Regions from separate parts of the Ensifer sp. LBL genome, predicted to be linked through region 3. Evidence: riboswitches for the same ligand, from Rfam matches in the RefSeq annotation. Region 3 holds a riboswitch; each other region holds the start of a gene.
The links. A riboswitch is a leader RNA that binds a small molecule or an ion and turns the genes downstream of it on or off. The one in region 3 is predicted to bind thiamine pyrophosphate.
Positions count from the first base shown of each region.

Region 1: linked by a shared signal. The riboswitch ahead of thiO (glycine oxidase ThiO) and the one ahead of thiB (thiamine ABC transporter substrate binding subunit) in region 3 are both predicted to bind thiamine pyrophosphate.
Region 2: linked by a shared signal. The riboswitch ahead of thiD (bifunctional hydroxymethylpyrimidine kinase/phosphomethylpyrimidine kinase) and the one ahead of thiB (thiamine ABC transporter substrate binding subunit) in region 3 are both predicted to bind thiamine pyrophosphate.
Region 4: linked by a shared signal. The riboswitch ahead of thiC (phosphomethylpyrimidine synthase ThiC) and the one ahead of thiB (thiamine ABC transporter substrate binding subunit) in region 3 are both predicted to bind thiamine pyrophosphate.

Region 1 is NZ_JBNDJY010000002.1:356,045-363,358, forward strand. Features, by position in the region: gene OKW20_RS08905 (8-amino-7-oxononanoate synthase) at 1-294, opposite strand, end outside; gene bioB (biotin synthase BioB) at 291-1,307, opposite strand; TPP riboswitch at 1,731-1,850, shown strand; gene thiO (glycine oxidase ThiO) at 2,014-2,985, shown strand; gene thiS (sulfur carrier protein ThiS) at 2,982-3,179, shown strand; gene OKW20_RS08925 (thiazole synthase) at 3,183-3,956, shown strand; gene OKW20_RS08930 (thiamine phosphate synthase) at 3,953-4,558, shown strand; gene OKW20_RS08935 (amidohydrolase family protein) at 4,593-6,278, opposite strand; gene OKW20_RS08940 (AAA family ATPase) at 6,450-7,314, shown strand, end outside.
Region 2 is NZ_JBNDJY010000010.1:95,780-103,093, reverse strand. Features, by position in the region: gene OKW20_RS29985 (hypothetical protein) at 1-159, opposite strand, end outside; gene OKW20_RS29980 (hypothetical protein) at 174-1,430, opposite strand; gene OKW20_RS29975 (ABC transporter ATP-binding protein) at 1,438-2,091, opposite strand; gene OKW20_RS29970 (ABC transporter permease) at 2,088-2,894, opposite strand; gene OKW20_RS29965 (glycosyltransferase family 2 protein) at 2,902-4,509, opposite strand; TPP riboswitch at 5,934-6,037, shown strand; gene thiD (bifunctional hydroxymethylpyrimidine kinase/phosphomethylpyrimidine kinase) at 6,155-7,030, shown strand; gene OKW20_RS29955 (glycosyltransferase family 4 protein) at 7,054-7,314, opposite strand, start outside.
Region 3 is NZ_JBNDJY010000006.1:198,297-205,610, forward strand. Features, by position in the region: gene thiB (thiamine ABC transporter substrate binding subunit) at 1-827, opposite strand, end outside; TPP riboswitch at 879-997, opposite strand; gene OKW20_RS24000 (GNAT family N-acetyltransferase) at 1,131-1,616, shown strand; gene OKW20_RS24005 (thiamine diphosphokinase) at 1,701-2,351, shown strand; gene OKW20_RS24010 (ABC-F family ATP-binding cassette domain-containing protein) at 2,355-4,181, shown strand; gene OKW20_RS24015 (MarR family winged helix-turn-helix transcriptional regulator) at 4,341-4,844, shown strand; gene OKW20_RS24020 (multidrug effflux MFS transporter) at 4,841-6,079, shown strand; gene OKW20_RS24025 (argininosuccinate synthase) at 6,141-7,314, opposite strand, start outside.
Region 4 is NZ_JBNDJY010000002.1:217,170-224,483, reverse strand. Features, by position in the region: gene OKW20_RS08325 (hypothetical protein) at 99-608, opposite strand; gene thiC (phosphomethylpyrimidine synthase ThiC) at 980-2,803, opposite strand; TPP riboswitch at 2,894-3,022, opposite strand; gene OKW20_RS08315 (sigma-54-dependent transcriptional regulator) at 3,120-4,484, opposite strand; gene OKW20_RS08310 (ATP-binding protein) at 4,488-6,356, opposite strand; gene OKW20_RS08305 (dicarboxylate/amino acid:cation symporter) at 6,585-7,314, shown strand, end outside.

The DNA.
Region 1 (7,314 bases), on a different contig from region 3:
GCCGCTGCCGAAAAAGAGCATCCGTTCGGCGCCGAAGAAGGCGGCCGCTTCCGTCTCCAGCGCCTGGTGTTCTTCGTGATTGCCGCGCAACAGCCGTGAGCCGCCGGAGCCGACAGGCACGCCGCGCGCGATGGCGGCCGTTATCGCCGCCTTCAGCCGCGGCGAGGCGGCGAGCGCCAGATAGTCGTTCGAGGTGAAATCCACTCCGCCGGCGGGGGCAAGAGCGCGCCGGCGGCCCCTGTGTTCGAGGCTCTCCAGCGTCTTCTCATGGCGCGCAAAAAGACCCGCGGTCATTCCGCCGCGTCCTGCCTTGCCGGCGGAGCCATCGGCTTCAGCCCCAGCCGCCGGAAGAGCGCTGCATCGTGGTCCTCGCCGGGATTGTCGGCGGTCAGCAGAGTTTCGCCGACGAAAATAGAATTGGCGCCGGCGAAGAAACAGAGCGCCTGCGTCTCGTCGCTCATGTCGGTGCGTCCGGCCGAAAGCCGGACATGCGATTGCGGCATCAGGATGCGGGCAAGCGCGATGGTGCGGACGAAATCGATCGGATCGACGGGTGCTGCATCGGCCAGCTTCGAGCCCGGGATCGGGATCAGCATGTTGATCGGCACGCTCTCGGGCGGCTCGGCCAGGTTGGCGAGGGTCACCAGCATCGAGATCCGGTCGTCGGCCGTCTCGCCCATGCCGAGGATGCCGCCGGCGCAGACCTTGATGCCGGCGTCGCGGACATTGGCCAGCGTCTCCAGCCGGTCGGCAAAGCTGCGAGTGGTGATGATCTCGCTATAGAAGCGTTCGGACGTATCGACATTGTGGTTGTAGTAATCGAGCCCAGCCTCGGCAAGCCGCGCAGACTGGGCCGGCGTCAGCATGCCAAGCGTCATGCAGGTTTCCATGCCGAGCGCGCGTACACCCTCGACCATGGCGACGATGGCATCCATGTCGCGGTCCTTCGGGCTGCGCCACGCGGCCCCCATGCAATAGCGGGTCGCGCCGCTGTCGCGCGCCTTTCGCGCCTCGGCAAGCACACGCTCGACCTCCATCAGCTTCGATGCCTTGAGCCCGGTCGGGTAGTGGGCAGACTGGCTGCAGTAGCCGCAATCCTCGGCGCAGCCGCCGGTCTTGATCGAGAGCAGCCGGCTCATCTGAATGGCGGTGGGATCGAACTGCGCACGGTGGACCGTGTGGGCGCGGTAGAGCAGATCGTTGAACGGCAGATTATAGATTTTCTCCGCTTCCGCCTGGGTCCAGCGGGATTGGGCGGTGTCGCCCGGGATAAAATCAGCACCAGTCGGTCGGTTTTCGTCCAGCATTTCAGCTCGTCCTCCAGGTCTTCACGATCGCAAAATAGATAGAATCCAATATTATCTATAATTTTGTCGGACACGAAAATTGACAAGCACCCAAGGGAAGAAATGTTTACATGACATACTCTTCTGGTTGTATTTTGGGATCGCATGAGGATCCGGACGCCGTCGGCACCGGTCGAGAGCCGACAATCAATCACTCGCGCGTCAGCGCCGAAGTCTCGCGCACGCCGCCAACAAAACCACTACGAGTCCGGACTTTTCCGGTATTCCAAGCTTCACTCCGGTCGGCCCGCCCCCTTCCTTCCATCGCGCCACCGACGCCTGCGCTTTCTCGCCGCAAAATTATAGATAATTTTTTCGTCAGTCAGATCACGGTCAGCACGAATGCTGGCTCTTGACAAAAACGGCCCCGAGCGGTCAGCTTGGAGCATTCACCAGGGGTGTCCCGCCAAGGGGCTGAGATTCTGCTATGCGGTTGCGCGGTGCAGTGACCCGTTGAACCTGATCCAGTTCATACTGGCGTAGGGACGGTGCAGATTCGCTGCCGCAAACGTCGCGCTCACGTGACGGATCAATCGGCAGGGCGTCCTTCCCCTCCCCCGCTCGTGAACTGGGTCTCCACCTTTGGAGCCTCGGCATGCACACCGCCAACACCATCCAGCTTCGTTGCCTACGACGGCCCGTTCGCGCCACACGGGAGCGCTGAGCGATGCGGGTCCTCGTCAAAGGTGCCGGCGTCGCAGGGCTCTGTCTGGCCCATGAACTCAGCGCCCGCGGTGTCGCGGTGACGGTCGTCGAGCAAGAGCCAGGCTTTGCCGGCGCGGCCTCCTGGTTTGCCGGCGGCATGCTGGCGCCCTGGTGCGAGCGCGAAAGCGCCGAAGAGGCGGTGCTGACGAAGGGCATCGGCGCCATCGACTGGTGGGACGACGTCCTGCCAGGCGAAGTTTCCCGCAACGGCACGCTGGTCGTCGCCCCGCCACGGGACGCCGGCGAACTCAGGCGCTTCGCCTCGCGCACCTCCGGGTTCGAATGGCTCGACACCGCGGCGATCGAACGGCTGGAACCGGCACTTTCCGGGCGCTTCCGCGAGGCCTTGTTCTTTCCGGGCGAGGCGCATCTCGACCCGCGCCGGGCGCTCGCCCGGCTGCGGCAGAAGCTTGTCGATCGCGGCATCGCCTTCGTCGCCGAGGCGAGCGACAACGGACACCACGATCTCGTCGCCGACTGCACCGGTGCGGCACGCATCGGCGACACGCCCGGCCTGCGCGGCGTGCGCGGCGAAATGCTCTACCTTGAGACAAGCGACGTGGAGCTGTCGCGGCCCGTCAGGCTCGTTCATCCGCGCATCCCGCTCTACATCGTGCCGCGCGGCGGCGGCCTCTTCATGTGCGGGGCGACGATGATCGAGACGGATGACGGCGGACCGATCACCGCCCGTTCCCTCATGGAACTGCTGAACGCCGCCTATGCGCTGCATCCGGCCTTCGGCGAAGCGCGCCTCGTCGAAACCGGCGCCGGCGTCCGCCCCGCCTTCGCCAACAACCTGCCGCGCGCCCTGCGCGCCGGGCAGACCATCACGATCAACGGACTTTACCGCCACGGCTTCCTGCTTTCGCCGGCCGTGGCGGCGGAAGCAGCCGACCTTGCCCTTGCGCGGGACCTGAAGGGAGATGCCGCATGAGACTGACCGTCAATGGCGAGGATCACGACCTCGCCGTCGCCACCCTCGCCGAGCTTCTGACCGTGCTCGATTTCGAGGGCGACTGGCTCGCCACCGCCGTCAACGGCGAACTGGTGCACCGAGCCGACCGTTCGGGTCACGCGCTTTGCGACCGGGACCGCATCGAAATTCTCTCGCCGATGAAAGGAGGCTGAGACATGCTGACGCTTTATGGACAGGACCTGCGCTCGAGACTGCTTCTCGGCACCGCCCGCTATCCCTCCCCCGCCGTGCTCGAAGATGCGGTGCGATCCTCGGGCACCGAAATCGTCACGGTTTCGCTTCGGCGCGAAACTGCCGGGGGCCGCCAGGGCGGCGCGTTCTTCGAACTGATCCGGGCGCTCGGGGTGCACATGCTGCCGAACACCGCCGGCTGCCATTCGGTGTCCGAGGCGGTGCTGACGGCCAAGATGGCACGCGAGGTTTTCGGCACCAATTGGCTGAAGCTCGAAGTGATCGGCCACCACGACACGCTGCAGCCCGATGTCTTCGGGCTGGTCGAGGCGGCGCGCATCCTCTCGGCCGAAGGGTTCGAGGTCTTTCCCTACACCACGGATGATCTGGTGGTTGCCGAGCGGCTCGTCGAAGCCGGCTGCAAGGTGCTGATGCCCTGGTGCGCGCCGATCGGCAGCGCCATGGGGCCGCAGAACATCCAGGCGCTCCGGGCAATGCGGGCGAACTTTCCCGATGTGCCGCTGATCGTCGATGCCGGCATCGGCCGGCCCTCGCACGCAACGACGGTGATGGAACTCGGCTTCGACGCCGTCCTGCTCAACACGGCCGTCGCCGGCGCCGCCAGGCCCGCGCTGATGGCCTCGGCATTTGCGGGCGCGATCGATGCCGGGCGGCAGGCCTTCGAGGCGGGCATGCTCGAACCGCGCGATTTTGCCGTCCCTTCCACCCCCGTCATCGGAAAGGCGGTGTTTGCGTGAAACTCGACCCCTTCTACCTTATCGTCGACAGCGCGGCCTGGATCGAGCGGCTGGTGCCGCTCGGCGTGAAGCTGGTACAGCTGCGCGTCAAGGATCGTCCGGAAGCGGAGATCCGCCGCGAGATCCGCGCGGCCAAGGCTGTTTGCGACGAGCAGGGCTGCCAGCTCATCGTCAACGACTACTGGCAGCTGGCGATCGCCGAAGGCTGCGATTTCGTCCATCTCGGTCAGGAGGACCTGGCGGAGGCCGACCTTGCCGCTATCCGCGCCGCCGGCCTGAAGCTCGGCCTCAGCACCCATGACGAGGCGGAACTGGAGACGGCGCTGGCGGCCGACCCGGACTACATCGCACTCGGGCCGGTCTACCCGACCATCCTCAAGGCGATGAAGTGGGCGCCGCAGGGACTACCGCGTCTTGCCGCCTGGCGGAAGCGCCTCGGCTCCCTGCCGCTGGTCGCTATCGGGGGTCTCAACGTCGAGCGGATTGCCGGCGTCTTCGAGCACGGCGCCGACATCGCCGCCGTCGTGACGGACATCACCCGCAACGCCGATCCGGAAGGCCGGACCCGCGAATGGATCGCCAGAACCGCACCGTGGCGATAGCCACGTGCCGGACCGCGGGCGTCGGTCTCCGCGGTCAGGCGATCTCCAGCTGCGACAGCCAGGAGGCATCCAGGCCGCGCTTGCGGCAATAGGTGGCGAGCCGCTGGCGGGTCGGCCCCGGCCGGTCGAGGCCGAGGTAACGGGAGGCGTTCTTCCAGAAGATGTTCTGCTGGTCCTCCTCGCTGACATTGGCCTCTTTCAGCTGCTGGGCGATCCGCGGGACATAGGCGTTGTAGTCCTTCTCCAGCGCCATCATCGACCAGTCGGTGCCGAACATCAGGTGGCGCGCACCGGGATCGTAGTCCTTGAGCCATTTGTCGAGCAGCACGCGGATCTTTTCGTGCAGCCCGGGCGTGTTGTCGGTGACGAGTTCGCTGAGGTAACTCAGGTCGGCAAACAGGTTCGGCCGGCGTCCGTGGCCGATCGTCCTGCCGATGATGTCCTCCCAGGTCGGCGTACCGGAGAACTTGTCCTGGGCACAGGACACCATGACCCCCGTCGGCGCGCCCGGGCGAATGACTTCATCGAATGCGCCGAAATGCGCGAGGTTGATCCGCAAGTCATTGTAACGGTTGGTATCGAGCAGCTTCTTCCAGTAGGCGGGGCTCGCCATATTGCCGTAGCCGCAACCGGCGCCGATGCTGTTTTCGGCATGCGCCATGATCGGCACGCTGTTGTCGCGGCACCAGTCGTAGAGACGCTTCAGCGCCGCATCGATCGCCGGATCCGCATTGCCCCAGGCCTTGAAGCCCATCGGCGGGTAGATCTTCACGCCGATGAAGCCTTTTTCCATGATCGCGTAGCGGACGTTTTCCAGCGACGAGCCGCGCTTCTGCGCCTCCCGGTGCGGATCGAAGCCGACGAAGCTGTGCATGTGGATGCCGTGCCGCTTGATCACCAGTTGCTGGATCTCGTCCATCACGTCGATCTGGTCGTGCTGCGGCGATGCCCTGCCGCCGATCGATTTCTCGAAATCGAGGATGCTCGGCGTGATCATCGAGAACCGGCATTTCGACGCGAAGATCCGGGCATAGGTTTCCGCGAGGTTTTCCCGGTAATCCTGCATGAGGCGAACGAAGGAAAGGTAGTTGCCGATCTGGTCGTGGGCCTTGGCGGCCGACGCCAGCGCATCGACATCCGTCTCCTCCACGCTGCCGGAGCGCCGCTGCAGGCCCTGCGGCAAGCCGGGGGCGCCGCCGATCTGCTCCAGCAGGCCCTGATAATCCGGCGTTTCGGCGCCGCTTCGTGCGGTCAATGACGCGCGCTGCTCGCCCGCTAGCGCGACCAGTTGCTTGACGGCGATGCGCAATTGCTCGTCCTTCTGCCGCTCGAACTCGGCGTCGGACGGGCGCGGCATCCGCCTCTTGAGAATGGCGTCCTCGACCTTGGCCTTGGGCGCGACATCGCCAAGGGCCGTCACCAGAAAGACCACCAGGGCGTTTTCCAGGCGCTTCGACTGTAGGGGATCGGCGGAGAGCCTCGCTTCCGGCAGCTTTTCCCGCAGCGCCACATAGCGCACCAGACCTTCAACCGGCACATCGGCCGCGTTGAAGAAATGGCAGTGAACGTCGACGATCGGATAGGGCAGCTCGCAGGCCGCAGCCGGTGGCCAGTCGTGTCGGCACCCGGAAAGCACATTCGCCATCACGCCTGCCGAGAACAGCCGCAAGACATTGCGGCGTGTCACGGCGGCGACCGGACCACCCCAGTCGACCCCCATCGTCCCCTCCTGTTGCGAGACCCCCTCGAACAATCGGGCAAACATTACTCCGTTCGCAAGCGGCGTGGAACAGATATTTACTTGCCGTTACTGGAAACCCGTAGGTCAACACGGGCGGACTTTAAGTGCGAAAGGAGGCATGTTACTCTAAAATCTTGGGGAGAATTTTGCGTGGTAGGTGGCGCCGGCAAGAATGAATTCCAACGTTACCTGTCGGGAGCCCTGGTTCGATGGTCTGCCCCGGCGGCGACGGATTCGGCTGGCCCGACGCGCGAGGACTTTCCCGGCACATTGCTGTTCGCCGACATTTCCGGTTTTACCCGGCTGACCGCCAAATGGTCGGAAAGCGACCGCGCCGCCGGCGCCGAACGGGTAAGCCGGCTGCTCAACGGCTACATGGGACCGCTCGTCCGGCATATCGAGGAACATGGCGGCACCGTGCTAAGCTTTGCCGGCGACAGCCTGCTTGCCGGCTGGCAGGCTGCCTCCGACAGCGAACTGGAGCAGGCCGCCTGGCGCAGCTGCTATTGCGCCGGCCGCATCCGTGAAGAGATCGGCGGCCCCGGCGGGCCGGAGGACGCGCTGCAACTGCGCATCGCCGTCGGCGTCGGCACCATCACCCTGCTGCACCTCGTTCCCCGCGTCGACCAGCGCTGGCTGATTGTCGGCGGCGACTGCCTGGCGCAGGCGGACCATTGCGGTCTTTTGAGCGATGCCGGCGAAATTCTCGTCTCCGATGCCGTGTGGCAGCTGATCGGCAAGCGGGCAACCGGCGCGCCCGGCCGGGAGGGCACCGCCCGCCTCGAACGCATCGACGCCTATTCGACCGCGACCAGGCCGCCCCGCACCCTTTCGGGCGCCGCCAGCAAGCGGCTGGAAACCTATCTGCCGCTTTCGCTGCGCGGTCGGCTTCTGTCGCCGCTTTCGGAGTGGCTGGCGGACCTGAGAACCGTTACCGCCCTGTTCGTGCATATCGTCGGCCCGGACCTCGAGAAAGATCTCGACCGGCTGAACCAGCTCGTTGCACGGTCGATCG
Region 2 (7,314 bases), on a different contig from region 3:
TCCCAGATCACGTAGGTCAGTTCGCAGTACATTGGCTTTGAATTGTATGTCCTCTCGTGAAGCGACCTTAATGACCAACTCTGGGGTCTCTCCTGGATTGTCCGGTATAAGCCAGCCAGAGATCACCGAGCCATTATCAATATCGATGAAAAATTGCATAAAATTTCACCGAATTATGCCGTATGGTCGCGGGCTAACATTGCCGCACCAATGACCATAGCCCACAACACTGCCGTCGCAAGCGCGATTGTAATGACCATCAGGAACCGTCTGGGGTATAGCGCCTCCTGAGGTAACGATGGTTGCACGTGGGTAAGAATGTAGGATCGTTGCCGCTCCAATGTCATACGCGCTACCTCGAACACAGCCACGGATTTCTGGTATTCGGCCTGAGATACTTTCAGGTCGGTCTCGGCTTCGGCTAAACCCGCACCTCTGGAGGCAATGCTCGATTCGGTTGTTGAACCAGCAATCGATTGTTCGTACTTTTGAATCTGTTGGCCAATTGCGGTCGCCTGATTTCTAAGCGTCCCGAGCTGAGGAGCCCTCCCGGAGTCGCTGTCCTCGAGTGCGCTTATCTGAACATCTAATTTCGCTTTTTCGAGTCTCAGTTTTGTGAGTATCTCAGTATTAGCTGCTGCCGCTGAATTGACGTCGAGGATGCCGGTCGAGTCTCTCATTTCCTTGAGTTTCGATATGGAATCACTCAGACGACGCTTGGTCGTCTGTACTTCGGCTTCCGCCTCGCGCAGTGCATTCTCCTCCGTCCTTCGCGTTAGGCTGTTTACCATATGTTCTGCAACTCTTAGTATCTCTTTAGTAAGATTAAGACTATCAGTCGCATTGAATGCTCTGACTCTCAAAGTAGTCAATCCTGAGCTTCTTTCCACGGAAATGTCGACCTGCCCCTTCCAGTACTTAACAAGGTCTTCTGATGTCGGGTTCGCCTCAAGGCTGGCGATTGGGTCCCACCGCTCTGTCGTAAACAACTTAATCAGATTAAACGATTTGCCGAGCTGGCTGATGATTGCGCCACTTTTTACGTATTCAGCTATTATCGCTGCATCTGTAGCTTGGCCACCTCCCAGTAGAGCAGATAGACCGGCCATCGGACTCGAGCCAGATGTATCTGCAGAGCGGATCGAAAAGCGTGCTTCTGATACATATTGATCAGATGCAAAAAACGAATAGTACATTGCAGAAAGTGTTGTTGGAATGACGAACAACATTACAAGGGAACCGACAGCAAACAGCCTAAACAGTCGATCGCCTTTACGCGCTCTAAAGCCTCCGCCACCACTTACAATCGGTCGGGGTGTCCGTGCCTTCCTCGCTGCCTTTCGAAATTCAACTGATATAGCCTTTGCCCGACGAAGACCTTCATTGACGGCTAGGCGCCGTTCTTCTTCGACGGCAATATCTTGCATCATCTTAAACCTACTGGTTGAGTTTGTTGTACAACTCTATGGCGTCATCGACGTTCGAAAATTCATATGCAACGCCGTGCGCCAAGACGATAGCTCTGCTACAGTAATCGCGTATTGTTTCCATGGAATGAGAGACCATTATAACGTCGGATCTGGCTCGCCTTCGTGAGAACTCCTCATGGCATCTCGCCTGGAACCTCGCATCACCGACTGCGGTGACCTCGTCGATAAGGTAGCATTCAAAGTCGATGGCCATAGAAAGTCCAAAAGCAAGCCGTTGCGCCATCCCAGAGGAGTACGTGCTATAGGGTTCGTCGATATATGCACCAATTTCGGCAAAGTCTTCGACAAAGTCCGTTGCCGCCTTTGGGTCATGACCGTAAATCCTTGCGACGAAACCAATGTTTTCTCGCCCTGTCATTGCGGGATGTAGGCCCCCTGAGAAGCCGAGTGGCCACGAGATCCGTGCTGAACGCGTTATTCGACCGGAGTTAGGTAGCTCTGTTCCCGCAAGCATTCGCATGGTCGTGGACTTCCCGGCCCCGTTGATTCCTAATATTCCATACGATGTTCCGGATCGGAACGTCAGATTCACATGGTCCAGAATGACTTTCGCGCTACCGCGAATCCGGTAGTATTTGAAGACGTCGTCCAGCTGAATCATGGCGCTAACAACTTGCCTCTCAGGAAACGCTCTCCAAGTAAGCCTAAGAAGAAAGATACGGTCGCGACGGACAGGAGGTACGTTCGAGACAATGCATCGTCACCATAACCTTCATAGTAAGCTGACCTTAGCCATTCGACGCAGTGAAACAGGGGATTGAACCACATCAACTCTCGAGCGTCGGCCGTAAGGGCGGAAGGGACGGCAAAAACTCCCGCGGTCATATAAAGGATGATCATAATCATAACAAACGTGATGTTCCACATCCGAAATATTGAGGCAAGGACCACGTTGAGGAAGCCGAAGGAAAGCGATAGGTATATCGTAGCGAGTAGGCCCGACGCCAGGGTGACCTTATCAATTGGGGTCACATCCACAGATATCAGTGTGAGTGCTGCGTATGCTAAGATCACGACCACAAAAGCGGTCAAGAACTCAATCACAGCCCTCGAAACGATAACATCAAATGGCCGTACCACTGGAAAGAGGAATAGCGGACGGTTAACGTCTAGTGCCATCCCCATCATTCTAGCTGGATAAAGGCAAACTATATAAGGTAGTACCCCTGTCGATACAAACACGGCGGGATCGCCCCCAATCGGTGCGACTTTGTTCACGAATGCCATAATGGTCACAAGCACGGTTAGGTGTACAAACGGCCAAGCGATTGCGAGCAAGTAGCCAATATGAGAGCGCCCGAAGCGCGTTCTCATATCTCGTAGTATCAGTGCGCCGATAACGTTCATCCGCGATTGAATGCTGGTTGAAGGCATTGTACGAGCACCCAGCTGCTTTGCATGCATTTGCATCTCAGTATTTTCGGCTGGTGCGTGGTGGAAATGCAAGCGAGTAATCTTCGTACGCCAGCGTCAAGTTGTTTGAGTACCATGGGTCGTTAACGAGCCTTTCGCCCCATCGCTTGTGCATGTAGTTAACCTCCTTACGAAACCTCTGCACCTTCTCCGGCGTATTGTCTTTACCCCTGGTGAGGCTTTCATGGTGAACGAGCGTCGAAAATGGCGTGAAAACATTGCGGTAGCCAGCCTCGATGGCTCTAAGGCAAAGGTCAACGTCGTTAAATGCTACTGCTAAATTAGCCTCGTCGAGGCCGCCCACTTCTTCAAAAACTTTCTTTGTCATTACCATGCACGCGCCGGTGACGGCGGATACGTTCCGATGCAGGCGTAAGTTTGAGAAATACCCTGGGTGATTGCTTTTGTAGTATTTATATGGATGCCCCGCGACTCCGCCGATGCCTGTAACGACTCCAGCGTGTTGGATTCTGCCCTCCGGGTACAGGAGTTTAGGTCCAACGCAACCGACGCCGTCTTGCAACGCGATTGATACGAGTTCCTCAAGCCAGTCCGGAGATAGGACTTCAATGTCATTGTTGAGCAAGCATAATACGTCACCGGCCGCGATTTTAGCTGCATCATTGTTCAGTTTTGAGTAATTGAAGTCGCCCGGTTGGTTGAGTACGGTTGCCGCGCCATTACCTGACAAATAGTTCAAGTATGAAATTGCTTCTGTCGATGTGGATCCGTTGTCAACCAATATAATCTCATACCTATCGTACGTCGTATTGTGGAGGATTGAGTTTATACATTTCTTTAGAACGTCAATATTATCTCGTGTTGGGATAATTATGCTTACTAGAGGTCGGTGCGTCGGCAACCTGTGCCGCGTTCGATAATATGGGACATCGTCAAGCACCACCACCTGCGCATCCAAATTTAATCGCGAGATGTGAGCTTGAAGCGCGCGTTGGCCAGCAACAACCGCGTAGGCCTTGTTTTGGATGGAGTGGGCCGTTGAGCCGTTGGTTGCGCGCCAATGGTAAAGCACAAACGGAATGTGTATAATGTCGCGATCGGCTATACTTTCAACGATACGCAGATTCAGATCGTAATCCTGACTGCCGTCGAACTCCTTTCGCCACTTACCTACCCGGTAGATGTTGGCTGCTCTGTGTACGGTAAAGTGGTTTAAATAGTTCTGTGCCCTCAGCAGTTCGAGCGAGAAGTCTGGCTTAAAGTACGGCTGAAAGCGATTACCGCGTTCGCCGATCTTGTCTTCGTCCGTATATATCACTTGGACGCTCGGGTGCGCGCGTATGGTGCGGGACACTACGGCGAGTGCACTTTGGTGCAAGACATCGTCCTGATCCAGTAACCCAATCCATTCTCCAGTCGCGAGATCAAATGCCGTATTTGTTGCCTCGCTAATGTTTCCATTCTCGGACCGGAATGCGGTTTTTATGCGAGCGTCCGCCGACGCTAGCTCGGAAATCGCCTCTCGTACGCTGTGCGAACTGGAGCAGTCATCAACAATGCAGAGTTCCCAATTTCCATACGTTTGCTTGCGTACGCTGACAATTGCCGCCCTCAATTCCTTGAGGTCAGGGTTGAAGACGGGCATAAGTATCGAAAATAAAGGCGCATTTGAGGGGTGTTCAATTGAAGCTAAGTCCGGCTCTGTATCATACAATTTAAGCCAGTTTGAATATCGACCTCTTCGCCTTCGCAAGGCCCTGAAAAACAACTCTTTGTAAACACTGCAGTACTCGAGAAATTTCGTTAGGCAATTGCGATACATCTGAGCCATCATACATCTTACTTAGTTCTCCAGTGCGACGCTGGCGATCCCACCGGTTCGATTGCCATTGGGGTAGCGTGAAACGCGACCGGCTTCGGGGAGTTAGCGCTGTATAGCCTGGGTCACCGTTCCATTCAATGTCAGCTTGAGTTGAAGCAGAGCGACCCATCTGTAATGGCGCCATTGGGAGCGTCGTGAGTGAGTGGCGCAACGAAGTGCCGCGGCGTGCCATCTCGCTGCCGCACCAGCTTCCCGCTGGCTGTGTAGGAGGGCTGAGGCTCGAGGAGCTCAGTTGTAGCGGAACAGTAGTGTCCTGAACCCTCCTTGATTTGCTCATTGTAGCCGGTTTCGAGGCGCGCCTCGGAAAACCGGGGCGCGCTGTCACCGATACTCCGTCCGATGGCCGGGAGAGGGATTTCTGATCAAGATCCTGGAATGCCGGTGTCGTCGATCGCCGAGCAAGCTGGCATCGACCGTAAGACTGTTCGCAGATATACAAAGCGTGGCCAGGAGGCTCGCTCCTATGACCCACAGTGAGACCCGGTGGCTACGCAGCGGTGTAAGATTTCCTGATCGACGGGCAGCTAACGGCCAGACAACGATTTGAAGTCCGGTTTGATGCTCCGTCCAGGCACAGGTCGATTTCGCTGCGATCCATGTCCTTTCACGGGCGAGCCGATACCGCCGGGGACCGACTAGCTGCTCTCTATGGCGCTAAGAATAGCCACGTATCTGGGCACGTTTTGTTGTGCCCAGAACCTGCCGCTGTGCTTTGATACTAGCTGGTCGCTTTTGAAGCGATCGTCGGCACACCGAGGGGATACTCGACGATTGGATGAAGACGGCACTGATTCGCGAACGTCGGGAGTAAGATATCGTCTACAAAGCTCGTTCGCTCCAAAGCCCCGATCACGCCGCGAGCCTACTCGCCACGATGGAAGCCCGGAGGACGATCACCAAAAAATGTCACACATTGATGCCGCCTACGTCGGCATCTAGGGAGTGCGCTCCGCATTTAGAGTACGCCTTTACGCAAAGACGCGATCAGGGACGCACTCCCAGCTTTCGAGGAAACTTGAGCGGCGTTGATAGCTCTCCCATATTTCCTCTCGGAAAGGCGCCGACGGACTGAAGCGTGAACCGATCGCGCTGATTTTTATGCCGAGTGTCGCCCGGCCCCGGTCGCGGTTGGATATCGCGCCCCGAACCCAAGCAATTGACACCCCCGCCCATGCTCCCCTAGCATCCCTCTTGCCGAGGGGCGCGCAGTGACTGCGCTGAGATGGCGGTGAGCCAGACCCTTGAACCTGATCCGGATCATACCGGCGTAGGAACGGCGAGGGCCCTTCTGCTCACCAGCCGTCTTTGCGCTTGTCGACCGGATCTCCGTCCATTTCCGGGAGGTCGCTTTGCTCGTGTCTGTCCTTGACTCAAACCGAAAAGGCTCAGGCCTCAAGCAGGTGGGGCTATGACCGCGATCGCCGTCACCATCGCAGGCTCGGATTCCGGCGGCGGCGCCGGCATCCAGGCGGATCTGAAGACGTTCTCTGCGCTCGGCGTTTATGGCGCAAGCGTGATCACTGCGGTCACGGCGCAGAATACCCGTGGGGTTTCTGCGGTTGAAGATATCTCCCCGACTGTCGTTGCGGCCCAGGTCGACGCGGTGTTTTCGGATCTCGCCGTTGGAGCGGTGAAAATAGGCATGGTCTCGCGGCGCGAGACGATCGCGGTGATCGCGGCTGGTCTGAAGCGCTACGACCGGCTGGCTGTCATCGACCCGGTGATGGTGGCAACCTCCGGCGATCATTTGATGCAGCCGGACGCGATCGCGACGCTCAAGGAGGAGTTGCTGCCGCTGGCGCTCATTCTGACACCGAACCTGCCCGAGGCGGCGCTGTTGACCGGAGGCCCAATCGCCGAAACCGAAGCGGAGGTCGCGCGTCAGGCAGAGATGCTTCTGAAGCTCGGTGCGCGTTCGGTGCTGATGAAGGGCGGACATGCCAAGGGCAAGGACGCGATCGATATTTTCTATAGCGGGGAGGATGTCCTCAACCTGTCGCGGCCGCGGATCGAAACCAGGAATGATCATGGCACCGGGTGCACACTCTCGGCAGCAATCGCCGCGGGGCTTGCCAAGGGTATGCCGATTGACGATGCGGTTGTGGCAGCCAAAGCCTATTTGCATGACGCGCTGGTGGCGGCCGATGGCCTGACCATCGGCCAGGGGCATGGGCCGGTGCATCACTTTCATCATTGGTGGGGCAACGACAAAGAGTCGGGCGCCGAGGCTTCGAACGTAGCCGAAGCCCAGGGCGCTCTTGGTCGTGCTTGGCGATCTGGCTGAGCAGTGTGGGCTCCGGGCCTATCTCAGGCGACTGCGGCACTCGGCGCAGCCGGTTGCTCGCCCTTGAGCATTTTGCGGTAGAGCGCGACATGCTCCCGCGCGCAATCGACATGGCTCGTCGGTCGCCGCAGCGTTGCCCGCAGATTGTCCCACGCCCGCGGCGCGCCCAACACGTCGATCAGGCGGTCGGCCAGATCCTGGGCGCTGCCGGCGCGGAAGTGATAGCCGTCCAGCCGGTCGCGAACCTTCTCGGCCATGCCGCCGATGTCGGAGCAAATGATCGG
Region 3 (7,314 bases):
GCGAGGAACTGCTTTGCCAGTTCCGGCTCCTTGGCGTTCTTGGTCATGCCGGCGACTTCGATCTGGATGTAGTGGCCTTCGGAGAAGGCAGCCGCCTGATAGCGCTCGGTGTTTTCCGCGACCATGTGGTAGGCCGGCGACGTGGTGTAGGAGAGCACCATCGGCGCCTCGCCCTTGGTGAAGAGGCCATAGGCTTCCGACCAGCCGGGAGTGACGGTCAGGACGCGGTCCTTCAGCTTCGCCCAGGCAGCACCCGCCTCGTCGCCATAGACGGCCTTGACCCAGAGCAGGAGGCCGAGGCCCGGCGTCGAGGTGCGCGGGTCCTCGACGACGATCTTCTGCGACGGGTCGCCTTCGACCAGTTCCTTCAGGCTCTTCGGTGGCGTCTTCAGCGTCTCGGTGTCGTAGACGACGGCAAAGTGGCCGTAGTCATAGGGCAGGAAGGTGTCGTCGGAGAAGTTCCCGGGCACGGTGACGCCGGTTGCCTCGATGCCGTGCGGCGCGAAGAAGCCCGTTTCCTTGGCTTCCGCAACCAGGTTGGTGTCGAGGCCGAGCACGATGTCGGCCTTGGAAGCCTCGCCTTCGAGCTTCAGGCGGGTGAGCAGCTCGACGCCGTCGGCGACGCCGACATAGTTGACCTTGCACTCGCAGGTCTTCTCGAAGGCTTCTGCAACCTTGGCGCCCGGTCCCCATTCGGTGATGAAACTCTCATAGGTATAGACCGTCAGCGTCTTGTCGGCGGCGATCGCGACGCCGGAAAAAACGAGGCTTGCGGTGGCCGCAAGGGCTAGCCGGCTAAAGAATGTGAGCTGCGATGAATTGGACATGGCGAGGACCTCTCTCCCAAAGTTCGTTGTTGCATGGGAAAAGGGCGTATCGATCCGATCGCGTCTAATCCCTCCGCCGGTATGAGCCGGATCAGGTTCCGCGGGTTGGCGTTTTGACGCCTCTCAGCCTCCGGCCGCTGTGCGGTCGGGAGGCACCCCGTTAGAGCGGCAAGAGATTTACCGCTGCCAAGGCCCCAAGGCAAGCGATGTTTGCGGGGAAGCAAGGGCGGCTGGCCGGCACGACGGCGCGTGTTTGCGTAAGCCGCCAACTGCGCTACACAACGGCAGCGAGGAGGAAATGTCATGCCCGATATGCTCGTTCGACTTTATGCCCTGCCGGCTGAGCCTCAGTCGAAGCTTGGTCCTGACATCAGCATTCGCCGCGCCATGGCGCCGGAGCGCCGCCTTGTCGTGTCCTGGATCGAAAAGACCTTTGGCGCCGGATGGGCTGGCGAGGCGGAAGCCGCCTTTTCCTCGACCCCGACGCGTATGCATGTCGCAGTCCATGAGGAAAAGATCGTCGGCTTTTCCTGCCACGACGTGACGGCGCTCGGCTTCTTCGGTCCGACCGGTGTCGACGAAGGCATGCGCGGACAGGGGATCGGCGAGGCGCTGCTGCTTGCAAGCCTGACGGCCATGCGCGAGGCCGGCTACGGCTACGCGATTATCGGCGGTGTCGGGCCGGCGAAGTTCTACGAGCGGGTGGCCGGGGCCGTCGAGATTCCGGATTCGACCCCCGGCGTTTATGCCGGCATGCTGTTCCCCGATCCGGTGCCCGAGGGGCATTGACGGTCTGACCAAAATCTTAAGAACCGGTCGCCCGACGGTTTTCTTCGTTTTCCTTCGGCGGTCCTTTGCGCTATGGGCTTTGCCATGGCTCGATCGACCTTCACCATTCTGCTTGGCGGCGCCCTTTCGCTGACCGACCGGCTGGCTCACCAGCTGGCCGCAAGTCGCTTCATCGCGGCTGATGGCGGCATGCGCCATGCGCGGCTGCTCGGCATCGTGCCCGATGTCTGGGTCGGTGATTTCGACTCGACCGAGGAAGCCCTTCTTGCGGACTACGCCTCGGTTCCGCGCGAGCCCTATCCGGCGGCAAAGGCCGCGACGGACGGTGAGATCGCGGTCGAGGCGGCGCTGTCGCGCGGGGCCGATCGCCTGATCTTCGCCGGCGCGCTCGGCGGCACCCGCAGTGATCATGCGTTCATGCATCTGCTTCATGCCGTCGCCCTTGCCGAGCGTGGGCTTTCGGTGTTGATGACGTCGGGCGAGGAAGAGGCCTATCCGCTGCTGGCCGGCTCGCTCGAAGTCGACCTGCCCAAGGGCTGCCTCTTCTCGGTCCTCGGGTTGACCGAGCTGACCGGTCTTTCGATCGTCAATGCGCGTTATCCGCTCGACGATTTCACCCTGCCGTTCGGCTCGTCCCGAACCGTTTCCAACGTTGCGGAGGGTCACCTTCGCTTCACTCTCAAGAGCGGCCGTGCCCTCGTGCTTGCCCGCCCCTATGACCTTTCCGGAGCCTGAGCCTTGGCGCCTCCCATTCTGAAACTCGACGATATCTTCCTCACCTTTGGCGGCACGCCGCTGCTTGCCGGCGCCAATTTTCAAGTGGAGCCGGGCGACAAGATCTGCCTGGTCGGCCGCAACGGCTCGGGCAAATCGACGCTGATGAAGATCGCCGCGGGCCTTGCAGAGGCGCAGTCGGGCGAAGTGTTCCGCCATCCCTCGGCAACCATCCGCTATCTGCACCAGGCGCCGGATTTCGACGGTTACGACACGGTGCAGGCCTATGCCGAGGCGGGCCTCGGCCCGAGCGACGATCCCTATCGCGTCGCCTATCTGCTGCAGCATCTGGGGCTGACCGGCGAAGAGGATCCCAAGCGCCTTTCCGGCGGCGAAGCGCGTCGCGCAGCACTTGCCCGCGTCATGGCGCCGGAGCCGGACATCCTTTTGCTCGACGAGCCGACCAACCATCTCGATCTGCCGACGATCGAATGGCTGGAAGACGAACTGATCCGCAGCCGCTCGGCGCTGGTGCTGATCTCGCACGACCGGCGCTTCCTGGAAAAGGTCTCGACCGCCACCGTCTGGCTCGACCGTGGTCAGTCCCGTCGCCTCGACCGTGGCTTTGCCCATTTCGAGGCCTGGCGCGACGAGGTGCTGGAGGCCGAGGAGCTGGAGCAGCACAAGCTCGGCAAGGCGATTGAGCGCGAGGAACATTGGCTGCGCTACGGCGTGACCGCGCGGCGCAAGCGCAACATGCGCCGCCTCGGCGAGCTGCAGACCATGCGGGCGACCTATCGCGGCCACAAGGGGCCGCAGGGCACCGTGCAGGCGACTGCCGCCGACGCCAAGGAATCCGGCAAGCTGGTGATCGAGGCCGAGAAGATCACCAAGGCCTATGGCGAGCGCACAATCGTCGCGCCGTTCTCGATCCGCGTGCACCGCGGCGACCGCATCGGTCTCGTCGGCCCGAACGGTGCCGGCAAGACGACGCTCCTGAAGATACTGACCGGACAGATCGAGCCGGACACGGGCACGGTCAAGCTCGGCACAAATCTGGAAATCGCGACGCTCGACCAGAAGCGCGAAGACCTCAATCTCGACGATACGCTGGCGCACTACCTGACGGACGGGCGCGGCGACAACCTGCTGGTCAATGGCGAGCAGCGCCACGTTACCGGCTACATGAAGGACTTCTTGTTCCAGCCGGAGCAGGCGCGCACCCCGATCCGTGAGCTTTCGGGCGGCGAGCGCGCAAGGCTGATGCTGGCGCGCATTCTCGCGCGGGCGACGAACCTTCTGATCCTCGACGAGCCGACCAACGATCTCGACATCGAGACGCTCGACCTGCTGCAGGAGATCGTTGCCGGCTTTGCCGGAACGGTGATCCTCGTCAGCCACGACCGCGACTTCCTCGACCGCACCGTCACCTCGACGATCGCACCAGCCAATCCGGAGGCGCCGGATGGGCGCTGGATCGAGTATGCCGGCGGCTATTCCGACATGATGGCGCAGCGCAAGGGCGCGATCGAGGAGAAGCGCAAGGCCGAGAAGGCGGAGAAGGCCAAGGCCGATGCAGCCGCACCCACGGCCGAAGCGCCGAAGGCTGCCAAGGGCAAGCTTTCCTACAAGCAGAAGTTCGCGCTCGAAAACCTGCCGAAGGAGATCGCCAAGGCGGAGGCCGAGGCTGCCAAGCGCGAAGAAAAGATGGCGGATCCCAACCTCTTCACAAAAGATCCAAATGCTTTTGCGAAACTGGCACAGGAACTGGAAAAGCTGCGTGCCGACCTCGCTCGCATGGAAGAGGAATGGCTGGAGCTCGAGATGCTGCGCGAGGAGCTCGAGGGCTGACGCGCAACCACGACGGCTTCATGCGTGAATGCGAAGGTAATACGTTGAATCCTTGCGGGTTTTACCGTTAAACTGGTAAGGGAAAGATGGCTTGCCGCGTTGAACGTTATCAGATGCTATGATAAGTAAAACTTATTATATCACCTGTGAACGATCATGATGCCCTTCAAGCTAGAATCCGAAACCATTGGAATGCTTCTGACCGATGTCTCGCGCCTCTTGCGCGGGGCCTTCGACCGTAAGGTCAATGCCATGGACCTGGGCATCACGCCCGGCGAGGCGCGCACGCTGATCCAGGCGGCGCTTACCGAGGGCATCAAACAGGCCGAAATCGCAACGCGCATGGGCATCGAGCCGATGACGCTGTCGGCCTATCTCGACCGGCTGGAGACGAACGGGCTCGTCGCCCGTGTTCCCGATCCGGCGGATCGTCGCGCCAAGAATGTCATCATCACCGAAAAGGCGGGTCCGCTGCTCAACGAGCTGATGACCGGGCTTCGCGAAATGATGGATGCCTATACCGAGGGGCTGGATGCGGAAGCGCGCGCGCTTCTCTGTTCCAACCTACGCATCCTGCGTGACAATCTGCGTCAGCTCGATCCGTGCCTTGCGGGCAAGGATACAGCGGAGAAGGCCGAGGTTCGGGTCGGAGCCGCGCAATGACGCGTCGCATGAGCGAGCGGCGCACAAGCATCATCGGCGCCTTCCTGGTGGCGCTCGGCCCCGTTTCCATGGCGCTCTACACGCCGGCGATGCCGGAACTGGTGCGTGCCTTCTCCTCAAGCGAAGCGGCGATCAAGATGACGCTGTCGCTCTATTTTGCGGGTTTCGCCTTCGCCCAGCTTGTCTCCGGCACGCTTTCCGACGTGATCGGACGCCGGCGCGCGACGCTGATTTTCATGGCCATCTACCTCGTCGGCAGCCTGATGGCGGCCTTTGCGCCTTCCGTCGCGGTGCTTTTGGCCGGCCGCCTGGTGCAGGGCATCGGCGCCTCCGTCGGGATGACCGTGGCGCGCGCGATCGTGCGCGACCAGTTCACCGGGGTCGAAGCCGCCCGCATCATGAACATGATCGGCATGATGCTGGCGCTGGGGCCGGCCTTTTCGCCGACGCTCGGCGGTCTGGCGCTCGGGCTCTTCGGCTGGCAGTCGATCTTCTTCCTGATGGTCGGCTTTGCGGCCATGGCCTGCCTCACCGTGCAGTTCTTCATGGCCGAGACCGCGACACCCGATCCGAGCAAGGGGCATCTGAAGCCGATCCTTGACGCCTATCGCTCGCTTCTTTCCGACAGCCGCTTCATTTCCTCCACCCTCGTCATCGCCGGCGCCGTCGGCGCGCTCTATGCCTGGGCGACGATGCTGCCCTTCGTGCTCATCAACGAAGTGGGTCTGACGCCGACCGAGTTCGGCGTGGGCATGCTGATGCAGTCCGGCCTGTTCTTTTCGGGTGCGGTGACGGTGCGGTTTCTGCTGCGCCGGTTTACGCCGCAGGCGCTGGTGCCGGCCGGCCTTTTCTTCATCGGTGCGGCCAGCCTCGCGCTTGGCTACAGCATGCACCTGATCGTGCCGAGCTTCCTCTCGGTCATGCTGCCGATCGGTATCTATTCCTTCGGCATCGCCTTCGTCATGCCCTACATGATGACGGCGGCGATGGCGCCATTTCCCGCGATCGCCGGTACGGCCTCGGCGATGATGGGTTTCGTGCAGATGGGATCGGGGCTGCTCGGAGGCGCGATCGCCGCTGTAGTCGGCGTTCCGGTGACGGCGCTCGGCACGATCATTCCATGCTTCGGCCTCGTCTGTATCGTGAGCTATGTCTGGTATCGCCGTACCATTCGGCTGCGTCCGCTGGACGCGCCGGTCGAGCGCAAGGATCCGTTGCAGCAAGCGGCAGAGTAATGGGCACGAAAAAGCCTCCGCGAAAGGATCGCGGAGGCTTTTTTCTTCACTGGAAAGCGGCTTAGCGGTTGCGCGCGGCCAGCGTGCGCAGACGCAGCGCGTTGAGCTTGATGAAGCCGGCGGCATCCTTCTGGTCGTAGGCGCCCTGGTCGTCCTCGAAGGTGACGAGCTTGTCGGAGTAGAGCGACTTGTCGCTCTCGCGGCCGATGACCATGACGTTGCCCTTGTAGAGCTTGAGCGTCACTTCGCCTTCCACATGTTCCTGGCTCTTGTCGATCGCCGCCTGCAGCATCTCGCGCTCCGGCGAGAACCAGAAGCCGTAGTAGATCAGCTCGGCGTAGCGCGGCATCAGCTCGTCCTTGAGGTGGGCAGCGCCGCGGTCGAGCGTGATGCTCTCGATCGCGCGGTGCGCCGAAAGCAGGATGGTGCCGCCGGGGGTCTCGTAGACGCCGCGCGACTTCATGCCGACGAAGCGGTTCTCGACGAGGTCGAGACGGCCGATGCCGTTGTCGCGGCCGTACTCGTTGAGCTTGGCAAGCAGGGTTGCCGGCGACAGGCGTACGCCGTTGATCGAGACGGCGTCACCGCGCTCGAAGCCGATCTTGATGACGGTCGCCTGATCCGGAGCGGCTTCCGGCGAGATCGTGCGCATGTGCACGTATTCAGGGGCTTCCAGTGCCGGGTCTTCGAGAACCTTGCCCTCGGAGGAGGAGTGCAAGAGGTTGGCGTCGACGGAGAACGGCGCTTCGCCCTTCTTGTCCTTGGCAACCGGGATCTGATGCTTCTCGGCGAATTCGAGCAGGTCGGTGCGGCTCTTGAACGACCAGTCGCGCCACGGCGCGATGATCTTGATGTCCGGGTTCAGCGCATAGGCCGAAAGCTCGAAGCGAACCTGGTCGTTGCCCTTGCCGGTCGCGCCATGGGCGATCGCGTCGGCGCCGGTCTTCTTGGCGATATCGATCAGGTGCTTGGAGATCAGCGGGCGGGCGATCGAGGTGCCGAGCAGGTAAACGCCTTCATAGACGGCGTTGGCGCGGAACATCGGGAAGACGAAATCCTTGACGAACTCCTCGCGGACGTCCTCGATGTAGATCTCCTTGATGCCGAGCATCTCGGCCTTCTTGCGGGCCGGCTCGAGCTCTTCGCCCTGGCCGAGGTCGGCGGTGAAGGTGACGACTTCCGCGCCGAGTTCGGTCTGCAGCCACTTCAGGATGATCGAGGTGTCGAGACCGCCC
Region 4 (7,314 bases), on a different contig from region 3:
CGTCAGAAACCGTTCCTGCACGCACATCCGAAGTCCGGTTTCGAGAAGGAGCGCAGGCCCGCCTTCGTTGCAACGAAGTTGACCTCCCTTCAAGGCTCTCAATTCGTGTGAACTGTCTTCTGCCGGGCAGACGATTGAGGCTGGCTCCCTTCGCCGCGCCGTTCCGGCGTCTGGCGGAACAGGTTCAGGAAGCTGCTGCCGCCGTGCCAAGTGCTGCCGCCAGGTCCGTAATCCCGCGAGTCGCGCATCGATGAGTGGGGCTCGCTGTGGCTGTTGCGATCGATGACGGCAGCACCTCCGCCGCCTGCGCCGGTACCGCCGGGCTCAAGGCCGGGCTCAGGGCCTGCGCCGCTACCGTCGCCGGAGCCCCAGTTGCCGCCACTCCCGTCACCGCCACCCTCGGTGCCGCCGCTCCCGACGTTTTCGCCGCCTTGGTCGCCGCCGCCCGGAGCACCTTCACCATTCCCGCCGCCGGTATTGGCGTCGTCCGCATGGGCGGCGGAAATCCAGGAAAGGCCCGCGGTAAAGCTCCCATCGCGCGGCAGGTCGCCTGCGAATGCAAGGACCCCGATGGACAGGGCCGTCAGTCTCAGCAGGCGTGTCCTCAAGTCTTTCTCCTTGTGCGAACGGCGTTGTTGCGTCGTTCTGCAACACCTTCTGCGCGTCATAGGACTGCAGCGCGTCGCGAATGAATTTCGGCGACAGCGACTTTTGCGAGTGCCTTGCATACCGTTCAATCGACGCGGGGACAAGCTATTCGGGTGCCGCGCAAGGTGCGGGCCCATGGCGGTGGCCGCAACACGCCGATGATCGCGGGTTCGACAGGGGGGCGCGTTCGCCGATTGGGCGGGTCGGTAGCGCGCCTCCCACTCTGGTCAAACCCGAACATGAAGAAGGAGGAGGAGACCGTTGGCGAACACCGGGAGATCCTGAGCGAATTGAAGGGGCCGTGACCGGCCCCTTCAATGGGCTTTGCCGCCTACTCGGCCGCGCCAGCCGCCTCTTCCACCGGCATGTAGAGGTCGCCGCCCTCGCGGTATTTTGCGGCCATCGCCTCCAGCCCTTCCTTCTGCGCCTCGGCACGGATGTCGTGCGAGATCCGCATCGAGCAGAATTTCGGGCCGCACATGGAGCAGAAATGCGCGACCTTGTGCGCCTCCTTCGGCAGGGTCTCGTCGTGGAAATTGCGGGCTGTTTCCGGGTCGAGCGAGAGGTTGAACTGGTCCTCCCAGCGGAACTCGAAGCGGGCGCGCGACAGCGCGTCGTCGCGCACCTGGGCTGCCGGATGCCCCTTGGCGAGGTCGGCTGCGTGGGCGGCGATCTTGTAGGTGATGACGCCGACCTTGACGTCGTTGCGGTCAGGCAGGCCGAGATGCTCCTTCGGCGTGACATAGCAGAGCATGGCTGTGCCGAACCAGCCGATCATCGCAGCACCGATACCCGAGGTGATGTGGTCGTAGCCGGGTGCGATGTCCGTCGTCAGCGGTCCGAGCGTGTAGAACGGCGCCTCGCCGCAGACGGCGAGCTGCTTGTCCATGTTCTCCTTGATCTTGTGCATTGGCACGTGGCCGGGGCCCTCGATCATCACCTGACAATCCTTGGCCCAGGCGATCTTGGTGAGTTCGCCGAGCGTTTCGAGTTCGGCGAATTGTGCCGCGTCATTGGCGTCGGCGATCGAGCCCGGGCGCAGGCCGTCGCCGAGCGAGAAGGAGACGTCATAGGCGCGGCAGATGTCGCAGATTTCCTCGAAATGTTCGTAGAGGAAGCTCTCGCGGTGATGATGCAGACACCACTTGGCCATGATCGAGCCGCCACGCGAGACGATGCCGGTGACGCGATCGACGGTAAGCGGGATGTAGTGCAGGCGGACGCCGGCATGGATGGTGAAATAGTCGACGCCCTGTTCGGCCTGCTCGATCAGGGTGTCGCGATAGACTTCCCAGGTGAGGTCCTCGGCAATGCCGTTGACCTTTTCCAGCGCCTGGTAGAGCGGCACGGTGCCGATCGGAACCGGCGAGTTGCGGATGATCCATTCGCGGATGTTGTGAATGTTGCGGCCGGTCGAAAGGTCCATGACCGTGTCGGCACCCCAGCGCGTCGCCCAGACCATCTTCTCGACTTCCTCGGCCATCGACGAGGTGACGGCGGAGTTGCCGATATTGGCGTTGATCTTCACCAGGAAGTTCCGGCCGATGATCATCGGTTCGGATTCCGGATGGTTGATGTTGGCGGGCAGGATAGCGCGGCCGCTGGCGATTTCCTGGCGCACGAATTCGGGCGTCACGTGATCGGGAACGTGGGCGCCGAAACTTTCGCCGTCGCGGGCCTTCGCGCGCGCCGCGTCGCGGCCGAGGTTCTCGCGGATCGCCACGAACTCCATCTCCGGCGTGATGATGCCGGCGCGGGCATAGGCAAGCTGCGTCACTGCCCGGCCACCCGTGGCCTTCAGCGGCGCATGCTGGAACGGGAAGGTTGGCGTCAGGCGGTCGCCGCTCACGAAGCCGTTGTCTTCGGGACGAACCGTCCGTCCCTCATAGGTCTCGACATCGCCGCGGTCGACGATCCAGTTGCGGCGCAGCCGCGGCAGGCCGTCCTCGATGCGGATCTCGGCACCGTCGGCGGTATAGGCGCCGGAGGAGTCATAGACCGTGACCGGTTGCTCGCCCGAGGTCGGGTGCAGAGCAATCTCGCGCATCGGCACGCGAATATCCGGATGAAGAACGCCCGGCTTGTGGATCTTTCGGGAGGCCGGAAGCGGGCCTTGCGTGACCGTGAGGGCTGCGGGTTTGGTGGCAATATTCATGACGAGGCTCCAAGTTTGCGATTGGAGACCCAGTTCTGATGCCGGAAAGATGAAAGACGCTCCGCCAGGTGCTCACCGCACGGAATCCTGGCTTCGATATCTGCACCGTCCCTACGCCAGTATGAACTGGATCAGGTTCAACGGGTCACTGCGCTATAGCCGGCAAGCCGGCCATCCAGCAGAATCTCAGCCCCTTGCGGGACCCCCCTGGTGAATGCCTAGATCATAGCCATCGAACGGCCCGGGTCGTCAAGCGTGAATTCGCCTGTCGACAAAGATGCACCTAGTGCGTGTGTTTTCGGATTCGAATTTGGCGCTAGCGGCCGGCCTTTTCCGGTGCTGTCCGCTCGGCATAGTCGGCGCGGTTGATGCCGTGGCGCTGGAGCTTGTCGTAGAAGGTCTTGCGCGGGATGCCGAGCGCCTCGATCGTCGCCTTGACGTCGCCGCGCTGGGCGCGCAGCACCTCCTTCAGGATCTCCGCCTCGTAGCGTTCAAGCCGTTCCGGCAGCGCAAATCCGGGTTGTTCGACCGGCGCAACCGTTTGGCCCAGCGGACCTTCCACACCAAGCGCCACCCGCTCGGCAAAATGCGAGAGTTCACGCACATTGCCCGGCCAGGCATGCGTCATCAGATGCCGTTGTACGGCCGGAGAGATCATCGGCACGTCGCGCTTGAAGCGCTCGGCCGCCCGGGTCAGGAAGTGCGAGAAGAGTAGCGGGATATCGTCACGGCGTTCGCGCAGCGGCGGGATCGACAGCGTCACGACGTTCAATCGGAAGTAGAGGTCCTCGCGAAAATCGCCACGCTCCGCCGGATTGCCAAGATCGATCTTGGCGGCCGCGATGACGCGGATATCGACCGGACGAACCTGGTTGGTGCCAAGCGGCGTGATCTCACGCGCTTCCAGAACGCGCAGCATCTTCACCTGCGTTGCCGGCGGCATCGCCTCGATCTCGTCGAGGAACAGCGTTCCGCCGCTCGCATGCTCGATCCGTCCGATACGCTTCTTCAAGGCGCCGGTGAAGGCGCCCGGTTCATGGCCGAAGAGTTCGCTTTCGATGACCGTTTCGGGGAGCGCGCCGCAATTCAGCGCCACGAAGTTGCCGTTACGGCGGCGGCTCCAATTGTGAAGCAGCGTCGCCACCACCTCCTTGCCGCTGCCGGTCTCGCCGGCGACGAGCACGTCGACATCGGTATCGGCGATGTGCCGGATGGTCTGGCGCAGGTGCTCCATGGCTGGCGTCTGGCCGATCAGCGGCAGGCTGTCGCCGGCCGTCTCTGCGGCCCGCTTCAGCGCGCGGTTTTCCATCACGAGCCGGCGTTTTTCGAGCGCCCGGTGCACGCTTTGCACCAGCCGATCGGCGGCAAAGGGTTTTGGGATGAAGTCGTAGACGCCGTCCTGAAGCGCCTGCACCGCCATCGGGATATCCCCATGACCGGTCACCAGGATCACCGGCAGGTCTGCGTCGAAGGCTTCGATACGGCGGAAGAAGGCGAGGCCGTCGATGCCCGGCATGCGGATATCGCTGACGACGATGCCGTCGAAATTGGCATCGAGCGTCTTCAACGCTTCGGCGGCGCTGGCAAACGGGATGACGGTGAGGCCGGCGAGTTCCAGCGTCTGCGTCATCGCCTTGCGCAGATGGGTATCGTCGTCGACGAGATAGACGGTCGGCTGCATCGCTCAGGCCCTCTTCAGGCGAACCGTGAAGACGGTGCCCTTGTCGCTGGTGTCGACGGTGATATCGCCGCCATAATCGGCGACGATCTCCTTGGAGATGGCAAGGCCGAGGCCGAGGCCCTCGTCCTTCGAGGTGTTGAACGGCGTGAACAGATCCTCGCGGATATGCGGGGCAATGCCCGGGCCGTTGTCGGCAACGACGAGCGAAACCGTCCCGGAGGTGCTGTCCTCGCAGCGCACGCGGATCTCGGCATCGCCGCGCGCGCCGAGCGCTTCCAGCGCGTTCTGGAGAAGATTGATCAGCACCTGTTCCAGCCGGATGCGGCTGCCGAGCACGCGGAGGCCATTTTCCGGCAGGTCGATGACGATCGCATCCATGCGGCCGGCAAAGCGGCTGCGCAGCAACAACATCGCCCCTTCGATCACGTCGCGCATCGGCGTCGGTTCGGCGACGAAGCGGCCCTTGCGGGCAAAGCTTCTGAGTTCGTCGGTGATGGTGCCGACCCGGTCGGTCAGTTCGGCGATGCTGACGAGGTTCTCGACCGCCGTCTGCTGCTGGCCCCGGTCAAGGAAGGTGCGGGCGTTGTCGGCATAGGCGCGGATGGTCGCGACCGGCTGGTTGATCTCGTGGGCGACGCCGGCTGCTACCTGGCCGAGGATCGCCAGCCGGTTCGCCTGGACGAGCTCCTGTTGCACCGCCTGCAGCTTTTCGCCGGTGCGCCGATGGTCGGCGATCTCCGTTTCGAGATGATCGCGGGCAAGGCTGAGATCATGGGTGCGCTCCGCCACACGGGTTTCCAACTCGTCGCGGGCGGCGCGATCGCGCGCTGAGACGAGCGCCAGCGTCTGGCGGCGGCGCAGGAGAAAGGCGGTAAGGGCGAGCAGCGGTGCGAGGAGGGCGAGCGCAATCAGCCGGGCCTCGCGGGTTGCCGCCGAGATTGCGCCGTCGAGCGGCGCCAGTTGCTCCAGCCGCCAGCTTGTGGTCGGCACCATGGTTTCGACCCGGAGGAACCGCCGTTCGCTGTCGCCGGGCAAAAGCGCGCGCAACTCGCTGGAGCCGTCGCTCGTCGGCTCGATGTCTCGGAAGGGCAGCGGCAGCAGCGAGGCATCGCCGAACTGCAGGCTGTCACGGATGGCGGCGACACGGTCGCGTGGAATGGTCCTCGTCGTCATGAAGCGCCAGGAGGGGAAGCTGGTGATCAGCACGATGCCGCGCCGGTCGGTGACGTAGACCGGCTTGCCGGAGGCGAACCATTCGGCTTCCACGTCGTCGAACTCGAGCTTTGCGACGACGACGCCGATCGGACCGTTAGGGCCCTGGACCCGCCGGGAGATATAGAGGCCGGGCCGCTTGCTGACATTGCCCATGGCGAAATGCTCGGCCTTGCCGTCGCGCATCGCCATGCGGAAATATTCGCGGAAGGCATAGTCGTTGCCGACGAAACTCGTCGGCTCGCGCCAATTGCTGGCAGCGACCGCGACGCCATCAAGGCCGATCACGTAGATGACGGCGGCATCCGTATTGGTGGCGAGCGCCTGAAGCTTCTCGTCCAGCCGCTGCAGCGCCGCTGGGCTGCGGGTCGAAAGGGCCGCCTTCACCTCGACATCGTCGGCCAGCACCAGCGGCGTCGAGCGCTGGCGCTCGAGCACGGCGCGCAGCAGCGAGGCCTTCAGATTGGCATCGATCCGGCTCTGGGCATCGACAGTTTCGAGCGCCTGGCTTCGGCCGTATTCGCCGGCAAGCAGCAGCGCGGCGACAAGCAGCGCGACGGCAAGGCCGGCAAAGACCAGCCAGGTGCGGCGCATCGACTGGTCGAGATCTGCCAGATTGAAGGGGGCGGAGAGGGCATCGAACATAGCCCAATTGTGCATTTTTTCGCTCAGGCTTCCAGATGGGCTGTGCGGAAATCCGCTCAACTCTTTGTGCGCACCAAGCCGCCCGCACAAAACATCCTCATCAATTCAAAGGCTTGGTTCCTGCCGCGGCGAACTGGCACGGCCGTTGCAAATGACATCCTCATGACAGCCCGCGCTGTCGCGCATCGGAAATTGACCCGGGAGGCCCGGCATGACGCCGGACTGGGTCCAGTGGAGGATCTCATGATTATCGAACAATCCGCGGAACCGCGCGGCAAGACACCTTTCTATCGCCATCTCTATGTCCAGGTTCTGGTGGCGATCGCCGCCGGCATCCTGCTCGGCCATTTCTATCCGTCGCTCGGCACGGAACTGAAGCCCCTCGGCGACGCCTTCATCCGTCTCGTCAAGATGATCATCGCGCCGGTCATCTTCCTGACGGTCGCGACCGGCATTGCCGGCATGACCGATCTTGCCAAGGTCGGCCGCGTCGCCGGCAAGGCGATGATCTATTTCCTGACGTTTTCGACGCTCGCGCTGATCATCGGCCTGATCGTCGCCAATGTCGTCCAGCCGGGCGCCGGCATGCACATCGATCCGGCTTCGCTCGACGTCAAGGCCGTGACGACCTATGCCGAGAAGGCGCATGAGCAGACGATCACCGGCTTTCTGATGGGTATCATCCCGACGACGCTGGTCGGTGCCTTCGCCGATGGCGACATTCTGCAGGTGCTGTTCATCTCCGTGCTCTTCGGCCTGTCGCTCGCCATGGTCGGCAAGAAGGCCGAGCCCGTCGTCGACTTCCTGCACGCGCTGACGCTGCCGGTGTTCAAGCTCGTCGGCATCCTGATGAAGGCGGCCCCGATCGGCGCCTTCGGTGCGATGGCGTTCACCATCGGCAAGTACGGCGTCGGCTCGATCGCCAACCTCGCGATGCTGATCGGCACCTTCTACATCACGTCCTTCCTCTTCG